Microbulbifer sp. GL-2: one gene and its partner. The protein of the gene in region 2 interacts with the protein of the main gene of each other region in a pairwise test. Links are inferred from orthologs where the notes say so. Each region holds a gene or a part of one and is shown on either strand. Other genes may lie near its edges.

Region 1 (3,723 bases), 1.6 Mb from region 2 along the record:
AAAGTATTTTTGAAGTCATGGATGCACCAAAAGAGCCTCAGGGGGGCAGTGAAGCATTGCCCAAGCCAGTGCAAGGCGCGGTTTCTTTTGAGGGACTCGACTTCAGCTACGATAAGTCTGCGCCCCAGGTGCTCTCCGACATCAACTTTTCTGTTGAGCCGGGTGAAACTGTCGCACTGGTCGGGGCCTCCGGTTCTGGTAAGAGTACCCTGGTGAGCTTGCTTGCTCGATTTTATGAGCCCAGCGGTGGCCGTATCGTTATTGATGGCACCGATATATCAACGGTACCGCTGCAAGATCTACGCCGACATATAAGTATGGTGTCGCAGAATATCGTATTGTTTAATGACACTGTTTACCGAAATATCGCTTATGGAGAGCTTGAGCACGCGCCCAAGGAAAATGTTCTGCGCGCAATTGATCAAGCCCATGCTGCGGACTTCATTGAAGAGCTTTCCCGGGGACTTGAAACCGTTCTGGGAGACAATGCACAGATGCTTTCCGGAGGTCAGCGCCAGCGGCTGTCAATCGCGCGGGCACTACTCAAAGATGCGCCGATCCTGATTTTGGATGAGGCCACCTCCGCATTGGATAATGAATCTGAGCGTCATATCCAGGCGGCTCTTTCAGAGGTGATGAAAAATCGCACTACGTTTGTTATCGCTCACCGCTTGAGTACTATCGAAAATGCCGATCGTATTCTGGTGATGGAGAAGGGGCGTATTGTTGAAAGCGGCAAACACACAGAGTTGCTTGCTCGCGGGGGGCGTTACGCCGCATTGTTGCAACAACAGACTATGGGATAGGGCACTTGGATGTCACTGGAAGACTGGTTTAACAAGCGCTGGTATCCGGAAAAAGGTAAGGGCCGATCCCTCTCCCTGCTTACACCACTGGAAATGCTCTATGGTGGGGTGAGTAAGCGGCGCCGGGTTTTGAATTCACGAACACCTCCGGAACCTTTATCGGTGCCGGTTATAGTAGTGGGGAATATTACCGTGGGCGGTGCTGGCAAGACGCCGATGGTGGCAGAGCTTGCCCGCTGGCTGAAAGAGCGAGGCCATAACCCCGGTATCATCAGTCGCGGTTATGGTGGTCGTGCGCAACATTACCCTTACCAGGTCACAGCTCAGTCCCACCCGCTGGAATCCGGCGATGAACCGTTGATGCTGCACCTGATCACCGGGGTTCCGGTGATGGTTTCCCCCCACCGCACAGAGGCGGCCCAGGCCCTGATTGATTACCATCAGTGCGATGTGATTTTATCGGATGATGGCCTTCAACATTACAGTCTTTGGCGCAGCCTGGAGATTTGCGTGGTGGATGGCCATCGCGGTCTCGGCAACGGCCATATGTTGCCACGCGGCCCATTGCGGGAGCCCGCGACCCGCCTGCAAAATGTGGATATTGTGGTGAGTAACGGTGAACCAGAGACAAAGGTGAAGCAGCAGTGTGGTGATTTGCTGGAGTTCCAGATGACACTGGAGCCGTCATGCTGGCACCAGTTCAACCTTGACCAGACTTCCACTTTACGCCTGACTTCGGGACCCGAACCTGGTCCCTGTCACGGGGTTGCGGCAATTGGCAATCCCCAGCGGTTTTTCCGTGAACTGCAGCGGCTGGGTTATAAGGTGATGGAGCAGCCCTTTGCCGATCATCACCAGTTCAGCCCTCAGGAACTGCATTTCGATGGCGAGACTCCTGTAATTATGACCATGAAAGATGCGGTTAAATGCCGGGATTTCTGGGAGAGTCACTGGTGGGCGCTGGAGGTGAGAGCGAAGTTGCCAGATCATTTCTACCAGAAGGTGCATCAGCACCTGCAACAGTTTTGTGAAAATGAAAAATAATTTTTCCTTCGACGTAATTATTCCTGCTCGCTTTAGTTCCAGTCGTTTACCGGGTAAACCACTTGCTGACATTGCGGGTAAACCCATGGTTCAGCATGTCTATGAGCGGGCCTGTGAAAGCTGTGCAGAGCGTGTGATTGTTGCCACTGACGATATGCGCGTTGCGGAGGCTGTGCAGGGATTTGGAGGGAAGGTATGCATGACCTCAGCAGAGCATGCCTCTGGCACCGACAGGCTTCAGGAAGTGGCTGTTAATCTTGGCCTGGCAGATGATCGCATCCTGGTGAATGTGCAGGGGGATGAGCCCCTTATTCCGGCCCGGGTTATCGATCAGGTCGCCTCCAATCTTGCACAAAATACCCTTACGGGAGTCGCTACCCTGGCGGAACCAATTCTCACCTTGGATGATTTTCGCAATCCGAATATTGTTAAAGTGGTAGTTTCGGAATCCGGTTTGGCCCGTTACTTCTCCCGAGCACCCATTCCATGGCCGAGAGATGCGTTTGCTTTGGATGATGGCAACCTCCCGATGGATCTGGAACCCCGTAGACATATCGGAATCTATGCTTATCGGGTAGCGCTGCTGCAGAGCTTTGTGTCCTGGCCAATGGCGCCCCTGGAGAAATTCGAAGCCTTGGAGCAGCTGCGCTTTCTGTACCACGATGAAAATATTCATGTGGCCGATGCATGTGCCGAGGTGCCTGGAGGCGTTGATACCGAGCAGGACCTGCAGCGGATGCGGAAGCTGATCGGTTAAAGCTGATTTACAATGATAGAAACCAATATCGATTTGCAACCGCATAATACCCTGGCAGTTTCTGCGCGTAGCGCACACTTTGCCAGGGTGCAAACCCTGGAGCAATTGCGTGAAGCTTTGGCCTTCGCCCGTGAGCGGCAGCTGCCTATTTTGCCTCTCGGGGGAGGTAGCAATATCGTATTGACCGGCGACTTTCCGGGTTTGGCAATCCAGGTAGATCTTCGGGGTTTTTCCCTGATCGCTGGTGATTCAGGTTACTCCGTCGAAGCGGCTGCCGGTGAAAATTGGCACCAGCTGGTGATGGCAACTGTACAAAAAGGGTTGGGTGGACTGGAAAACCTGGCGTTAATACCGGGGAAGATAGGCGCTGCACCAATCCAAAATATTGGTGCCTACGGCATTGAGTTATGTGATCGTTTTGTCAGCTTGCAGGCGATGGAGGTTGTGAGTGGTACACTCCATGAGTTTTCAGCGCAAGACTGTGCATTTTCCTACCGAGACAGTGTTTTTAAGGGTAGTCTTCGTGACAAGTATATTATTACCCAGGTCAATTTGTACCTACCAGGGGTTTGGCAGGCTCATGTCGACTACCCGGCACTGCGCCAGTATTTAGCCGAGCAAAACTGGAATGCCAATGCATTGACTCCTGCGCAGGTGGCTCAGGCAGTAATTGAGATTCGCAATAGTAAATTACCGCTACCGGACAGAATTCCCAATGCGGGTAGCTTTTTCAAAAACCCCATTGTTGATAATACCAGTTACCAGACTCTCAAAGCTGAGCACCCAGACTTGGTGGCATTTGCAGCAGGGGACCGCTGGAAATTGGCTGCTGGGTGGCTAATAGATAGAGCAGGCTGGAGAGGTATCAGGCGTAACGCCGTTGGCGTTCATGAATTGCAGGCCCTGGTATTGATAAATCCTGGTAGGGGTGCTGGTTCCGAAGTGACGCAGCTAGCAGAGGAAATCGTTGAAGATGTACATGCGAAGTTTGGCGTATCACTAGAGCCTGAACCGCGTTACTATCCTTGATGCGCTAGCCTTCGCATCGTTACTTCGTTGGCATGTTTCCATAACTCAGGTGCTCAATTCTATGAGTATTTGATTGGCTGTGCTTGC
Region 2 (6,116 bases):
CATCAGTCCAGTGTTTTGAATTGCCCCATGCATTTTTCCATTTTCCTGCCGCAAAAGGCGGAGAGCGAACCAGATTATCGCTACCCTGTGCTCTACTGGTTGTCGGGCCTCACTTGTACTGATGCAAACTTCAGCCAGAAAGCTGGTGCTCAGCGCTTGGCGGCGGAGCTGGGTATTGTATTGGTTATCCCCGATACCAGTCCCCGCGGAGAGGATGTTGCCGACGACGCCTCCTATGATCTGGGACAGGGAGCGGGGTTTTATGTCAACGCCACCCAGCAACCCTGGAAGTTGCATTACAGAATGTACGATTACATTGTGGATGAGCTGCCAGGGCTGATTGAAGCCAAATTTCCAGTAAGTCAACGCCGAGCGATCAGTGGCCACTCCATGGGGGGGCACGGAGCCCTGGTTGTAGGTCTGCGCAACCCTGAACGCTATACATCAGTCTCGGCATTCAGTCCTATTTGTAACCCTATTGCTTGTCCTTGGGGCGAAAAGGCTCTGGGGGCCTATCTGGGGGCGGATACCACCAGCTGGGAAGACTACGATGCGAGTGTACTGATGGGGCGGGCAACGACTCACCTGCCGATACTGGTGTCCCAGGGCAATGATGATGAATTTCTTGAGCAACAGTTGCGGCCCGAAGCTTTGCAAATGGCAGCTGAAGCCTGTGGGTACCCTCTGCAGTTAGAACATCATACGGGGTATGATCACAGCTATTATTTCATCGCTTCATTTATTGAAGAACACCTGCGTTTCCATGCGGATTACCTGCTGAAATACGAAAAGTCTGCAGCCTCGAGAGGCTGAGACCCTTTAATTAGCTGCAACCGGGCGTTGAAACGGTGCTGGGTTGCAGCTTTGTCAGCCTACTTTTGGATATAACCTCATATTAGAGCCCATTTATTGGGGCGCTGCTGCACGACACTCCCCGAGAATTTCTGCTCGATTTTGATCGAATGTCTGCTCTATCAGGAACCAGCCATTTGAACAGAATCCACTTTCATTGAGTAGTAGCTCTATCCTTTCCATCGCGGTTTTCTTGATATCGCCTGAGGTTGTTTTGCCGCCGCCGGGTTTGCCACCAGGTGGCTTACCACCGCCCCCCATTCCCGGGCCATGGGAAGGCTTATTCCCTCGGCCCCCACGACCAGAAGGCTTAATTTCCTGACTCGCCTTGTAAGTAAAACGCTTGTGACCCAGCTCAGTGATATCCGTAACAAAGGATTCCGAAGTGGGCACCTCAGGTGTGGAGCTACAGCCGGAAATAAGCAGGATTGTCGTCATGGAAGCGAGTAAGTGAACCTTCATTGTTTTTATCCTGTGATGAATTAGGATCAAGTATGACCACAGCCCTGTATAAATGTCGGTTAAGCAGCGTAAACAATTGTTAAGGCTAATCACTCACGTCGAGAGCTTGTCTTAGTCCAAATTCAGAAAGGATATTTTCGAGGGGGAAATAGTGAATAATTTCTTCGGCTATAGTTTTTTGTGTTACAGAGGCCCATCGATGATTTAAGTTGAGGGAAATTTTTCCTGGAAGAGTGGGGAGAGACTACAGCCAATAAGCTTTTTTCTGGGAAATAGCCATAGTTATACTGAAAATTAAATACTGACAGAGATAGGTATGTCTGCAGGTATTTCACAGGCTTGCATCGGCCCAGGGCGGCACATCCATGTGTCGCATTAACCAGTCCACTTGATTAGCGAGCTAATTGTGATGAAGGCCGATAGCTTCTTAAGTGCAAAAAAATTTTTCAGACTTTTTTACACACCATGGGTTTACGACTCTCAGGCCCGTCGTCGTTGAAATGAAAGCAAGCTCACAGAAGCCAGGGTTTTCAACACTGAAGCCCAAGCACTCATATTCGGTTTCGCTGGCTTGCCACTACCAATACGTGCCAGTTGTTGCTCATACCAGGTGACATCCAGCATAGCCATGAAATCCAGGCTGGGAATACCTGTGGTGAGTTTTTTCAATGCTATTTTGTGGTTACCATCCGATAAAAGTTTATGTGTTAGGTGTGGATCAACTGCCAAGGGGCGGGCAAGGCCGATCATATCCACAGCTTTTGATGTAAGGGCTGCCTCCATGGCTGCTGCGGAACGGAAGCCGCCGGTAACCACTACGGGAATTTGCAGCCGTGCCCGTGCTTTTTCTGCGTAGTCGAGAAAATAAGCTTCCCGCTTTATGGTGCTTTCTCTCACATTGGCACCGACCATACTTGGATTTTCATAGTTGCCGCCGGAGATTTCAATTAAGTTAATACCCTCACTCTGCAGCGTTTGTAAAACCTGCATGGAGTCCTCTTCACTGAATCCGCCTTTTTGGAAGTCGGCTGAATTGAGTTTTATGCCCACTGGGAAATCTTTGCCAACTGCTCCGCGAATGGCACTATATACTTCACGTAAAAATCTCAGGCGATTTTCTAAGGTTCCTCCCCACTGATCATTTCGTCGATTGTGATGAGGGGACAGAAATTGATTGATCAGATAACCATGAGCGGCATGTATCTGAATACCAGTGAATCCAAATTCTTTTGCCTGTGCGGCGGACCAGGCAAATTTTCGAATGATATTTACTATTTCGTCTTGCGTTAGTTCTCTTGGGCAGTTGAAGGTTTTCTCTAAGCCATTACCCAGGGGTACTGCAGAAGGTGCAACAGGTTCAGTGCTTAAAAAATTAGGTATTTGCTTACCTGGATGATTTAATTGCATCCAGATTTGCGTGCTATTCTGACGCCCGGCTTCGGCCCATTTCCGGAACAGTGAAGGATCTGATTCCTCATCCAATACCACATTTCGCGGTTCACCCAGAGCAGTACGATCAATCATGACATTGCCGGTGACCAGCAGGCCTGTACCCCCTTTTGCCCATGTGCGATATAAGTGAATCAGTTCCTTTGTAGGGACGTGATTACGATCAGCTAATTGCTCACTCATAGCAGATTTAAACAAGCGGTTTTTCACGCTGATTCCAGGCAGAATACTCAGCGGGCGAGAGAGAGGTGTAACTCGGTCGGCATTTTTTTGGGGGGGGGTGCTATTTGTCAAGGTGAATCTCCTGACTGTAAGTTTTAATACTGCTCAGTGTTTGTGCCCCCTGTTGCGTTACCAGGGTGCTTAAAAAAGTCCGTAGCTGTTTGAGTAAGTCATTGGGGTCACCGGATACCTGGTATTGCAAAATACTGCCCTGCCAAACGCTATAACACAGTGGCGCCAGGCTTTCGGAGGAGATATCAGTACGCAGATCTCCTTGATCTTGGGCTACTTGCAATATCGACTGAAGATTTTCCAACCACCTGCGCTCTACAGACTCAATGGCCTTACGACAAAGAGGGTTGGCCTGTGCTATTTCGGCAGACATTGCGCCCAGTAGACAGGCACATGATTGGCCTGCTTGTACTTTGTTCTGAACACGGTTCTGGAAGCAGCACCAAAGCAAGATCAAACCGGGCACCTGACCCAGGCTTACTCTCGTCTGAGCTAGTTCTGTATCAATCTGTTGGCCATAGTGCTGAATAATGCCTGCCACGAAGGCTTCTTTACTGGGGAAATAGTTGTAGAAAGAACCTTTGGGTACGCCGACTGCATCCAGTACCTGCTTGATACCAGTGCCGTGATAGCCCTGGCTGGCTAGCATTGCAGTGCCTGTTTCCAGCAAGGCTTCTTTGGTGTTTTCACTTTTGCGAGGTCGAGCCATAACATTAGACCGGTCGTCTATTAACTTCTTTAAATATACGACCGGTCGTCTTGAAATGCAAATAAGAGTCTTTGCTATGGCTGTGTGGAGGGGTTTCAGGGAGAGCCTAAGTATTTACAGGGATGACAGGACCGAGAGTCCATTTTACTCAAAGCATGGTTGAATTGAGAGGGGGACTGAAGCTTTCAGTACTTTTTCGGCCACTCCGATTAGTTGAATTAAACTCTCTTTTTCTAAGTAATAGTCACTGAGAGAAGTGAGTGCAAAACTGAGGATTTTGTTCTTATTATTCAGCGATTATAAGTTCAAATTACCAAGTTTGGCTGGGTCACTACTCTTGTCGTGGCCACTGTCTGGCATGACCTAATCTGCACTCTGTATATCCGGACCATATGGTCCGACCTAAAGTTTGCCCTGTAGGCAGAGCGTTTATGAATGAGCCCAAATGGTAGACAGGAAGAGGTTCGATCTGGGTGTCCTTGGGGTGAAATTGCTGCCGGGAACAAGCAGAATTGTCCCAATAGAAGCAAGGTGGCTCTTCAATATTTTTCTTTTGTGAGCAATCAGGCCCGAGATCGTCTTCAGCTGATATACAGATCAGTGATGGAGATTAAATAGTGGCAAAAAGTGATAATTGCAGCAGGTTTGATTGTCTTCCTGCCAAATCTAAAAATAGAACTCGATGCCCTCCGCTACCTGGAGATTACATTGTAGAATCCGGGGGCTTTTTTGCTTGCAGAGAATAGGGCTTAGTGCCCCTGTTTAGCTCAGGTTTACACTTATCTTAGAACACTAAAACAAAGAGCCCTTCTATGAAAAGAAAACTGCTTGCCCTGCTTAGCTGCACCTTTGCGGGATTCTGCTCCGCGGAGACATTGACTATTGAGCGAATATTCTCCGATCCAGCCCTTGCAGGCACAGCGCCCCGCGCCCTTGAGTATTCTCCCGATGGTCGCAGGGTAACTTTCCTAAGGGGACGGGAAGAGGATTACAACCGCTACGATTTGTGGGAATACAACATTGCCGATGGCCGGTCCCGTGTCCTGGTGAATTCCGACAGCTTACACCGTGGCAATGAAGTTCTATCGGATGAGGAAAAAGCCCGACGTGAGCGCCAGCGAATTTATGGCAGCGGCATTATGGAGTACAGCTGGTCTGAGGATGGCCAGTCCCTGCTGTTTCCCCTGGCGGGAGATGTCTATTACTACGATCTGGATAAGAAATCTGCGCGGCGTTTGACCGAAACCGAAGCCTTTGAAACTGATGTTCGTGTTTCCCCAAAAGGGCGATATGTCTCCTTTATCCGCGATCAGGATATTTTTATTGTTGATCTGGAAACCAGTAAAGAGCGTGCGTTAACCAGCGATGGAAAAGGGCCAGTCAAAAATGGGATGGCCGAGTTTGTTGCCCAGGAAGAAATGGACCGTATGACCGGTTACTGGTGGTCTCCGGACGACCGTCATATCGCCTTCCTACAGTTTGATGAAACCCCTGTGGATGAAGTGACCCGCAGTGAGATATATGCGGATCGCATCGATATGATTCGCCAGCGTTATCCTGCAGCAGGTCGGGCCAATGTCAATATTCGCCTTGGAGTGATGGAGGTTGATTCCGGAAAAACCCGGTGGGTTAATCTGGGGGAAGAGCAGGATATCTATATTCCCCGAGTGGATTGGGCCAGCGATGATGTACTGACTTTCCAATGGCAGTCTCGGGACCAGCAAAAGCTCGTGCTTCGCGCCTATGACCTGAACAGTGGAAATACCCGAAGTCTATTAAGCGAGTCCAGTGATACCTGGGTAAACCTAAGTGATGATCTCTATTTCCTGAAGAATAGTGACCAATTTATCTGGTCCTCCGAGCGGGACGGCTACAAGCATCTCTATTTATACGGTTTTAATGGCAAGCTGTTAAAACAGCTAACCGCAGGTGACTGGGTAGTTGATGAACTGGAAGCGGTGGATGAAAAGAATGGCATTGTGTACTTCAGCGGTCGTAAAGACTCCGATATAGAGCGGCATCTGTATCGCGTCAACCTGCAGGGAGAAGGACATATTCAGCGAATATCAAAGCGCGGGGGAATGCATGGTATTGAGTTTGCTGGGGATGGTTCTGGTTATATCGATAAATTTACCAGCATTACCACTCCTCCACAGGTAAGCTTGCACAGTTCCGATGGTAAAAGGATTACCTGGCTGGAAGAGAATGCTGTGGCTGAAGGACATCCATTGTATCCCTATATGGACCAGTGGATTACTCCAGAGTTTGGCACTATCAAAGCTTCACAGGGGCATAAATTGAATTATCGCCTGTACAAGCCGGCGAATTTTGATGCGAAAAAACGCTACCCGGTAATGGTGTTTGTTTATGGCGGCCCCCATGCACAAGTGGTAACCAATAGTTGGGATAA

What was found. The genes of interacting proteins can lie anywhere in the genome.
Region 1: the proteins of GL2_RS09765 (region 2) and kdsB interact in binary tests that used the Escherichia coli proteins (3 or more experiments, as listed by UniProt). The link is inferred for Microbulbifer sp. GL-2 from one-to-one orthologs.

What each region holds. Positions count from the first base shown.
Region 1 is NZ_AP019807.1:3,877,254-3,880,976, forward strand. The notes cover bases 745-3,723. They hold kdsB (3-deoxy-manno-octulosonate cytidylyltransferase), read left to right. Parts: upstream 745-1,839; coding sequence 1,840-2,607; downstream 2,608-3,723. Other genes in these bases: msbA (lipid A export permease/ATP-binding protein MsbA), read left to right, coding at 745-806; lpxK (tetraacyldisaccharide 4'-kinase), read left to right, coding at 816-1,850; murB (UDP-N-acetylmuramate dehydrogenase), read left to right, coding at 2,620-3,636. Also shown: more of msbA, read left to right, coding at 1-744. UniProt on the Escherichia coli protein: Activates KDO (a required 8-carbon sugar) for incorporation into bacterial lipopolysaccharide in Gram-negative bacteria.
Region 2 is NZ_AP019807.1:2,243,383-2,249,498, forward strand. Bases 1,877-4,692 are described here. They hold GL2_RS09765 (TetR/AcrR family transcriptional regulator), read right to left. Parts: upstream 3,707-4,692; coding sequence 3,047-3,706; downstream 1,877-3,046. Other genes in these bases: GL2_RS09760 (NADH:flavin oxidoreductase/NADH oxidase family protein), read right to left, coding at 1,877-3,057; GL2_RS09770 (S9 family peptidase), read left to right, coding at 4,519-4,692. In the rest of the region: fghA (S-formylglutathione hydrolase), read left to right, coding at 1-813; GL2_RS09755 (hypothetical protein), read right to left, coding at 907-1,314; more of GL2_RS09760, read right to left, coding at 1,795-1,876; more of GL2_RS09770, read left to right, coding at 4,693-6,116. UniProt on the Escherichia coli protein: Involved in response to both electrophiles and reactive chlorine species (RCS). Represses the transcription of the nemRA-gloA operon by binding to the NemR box.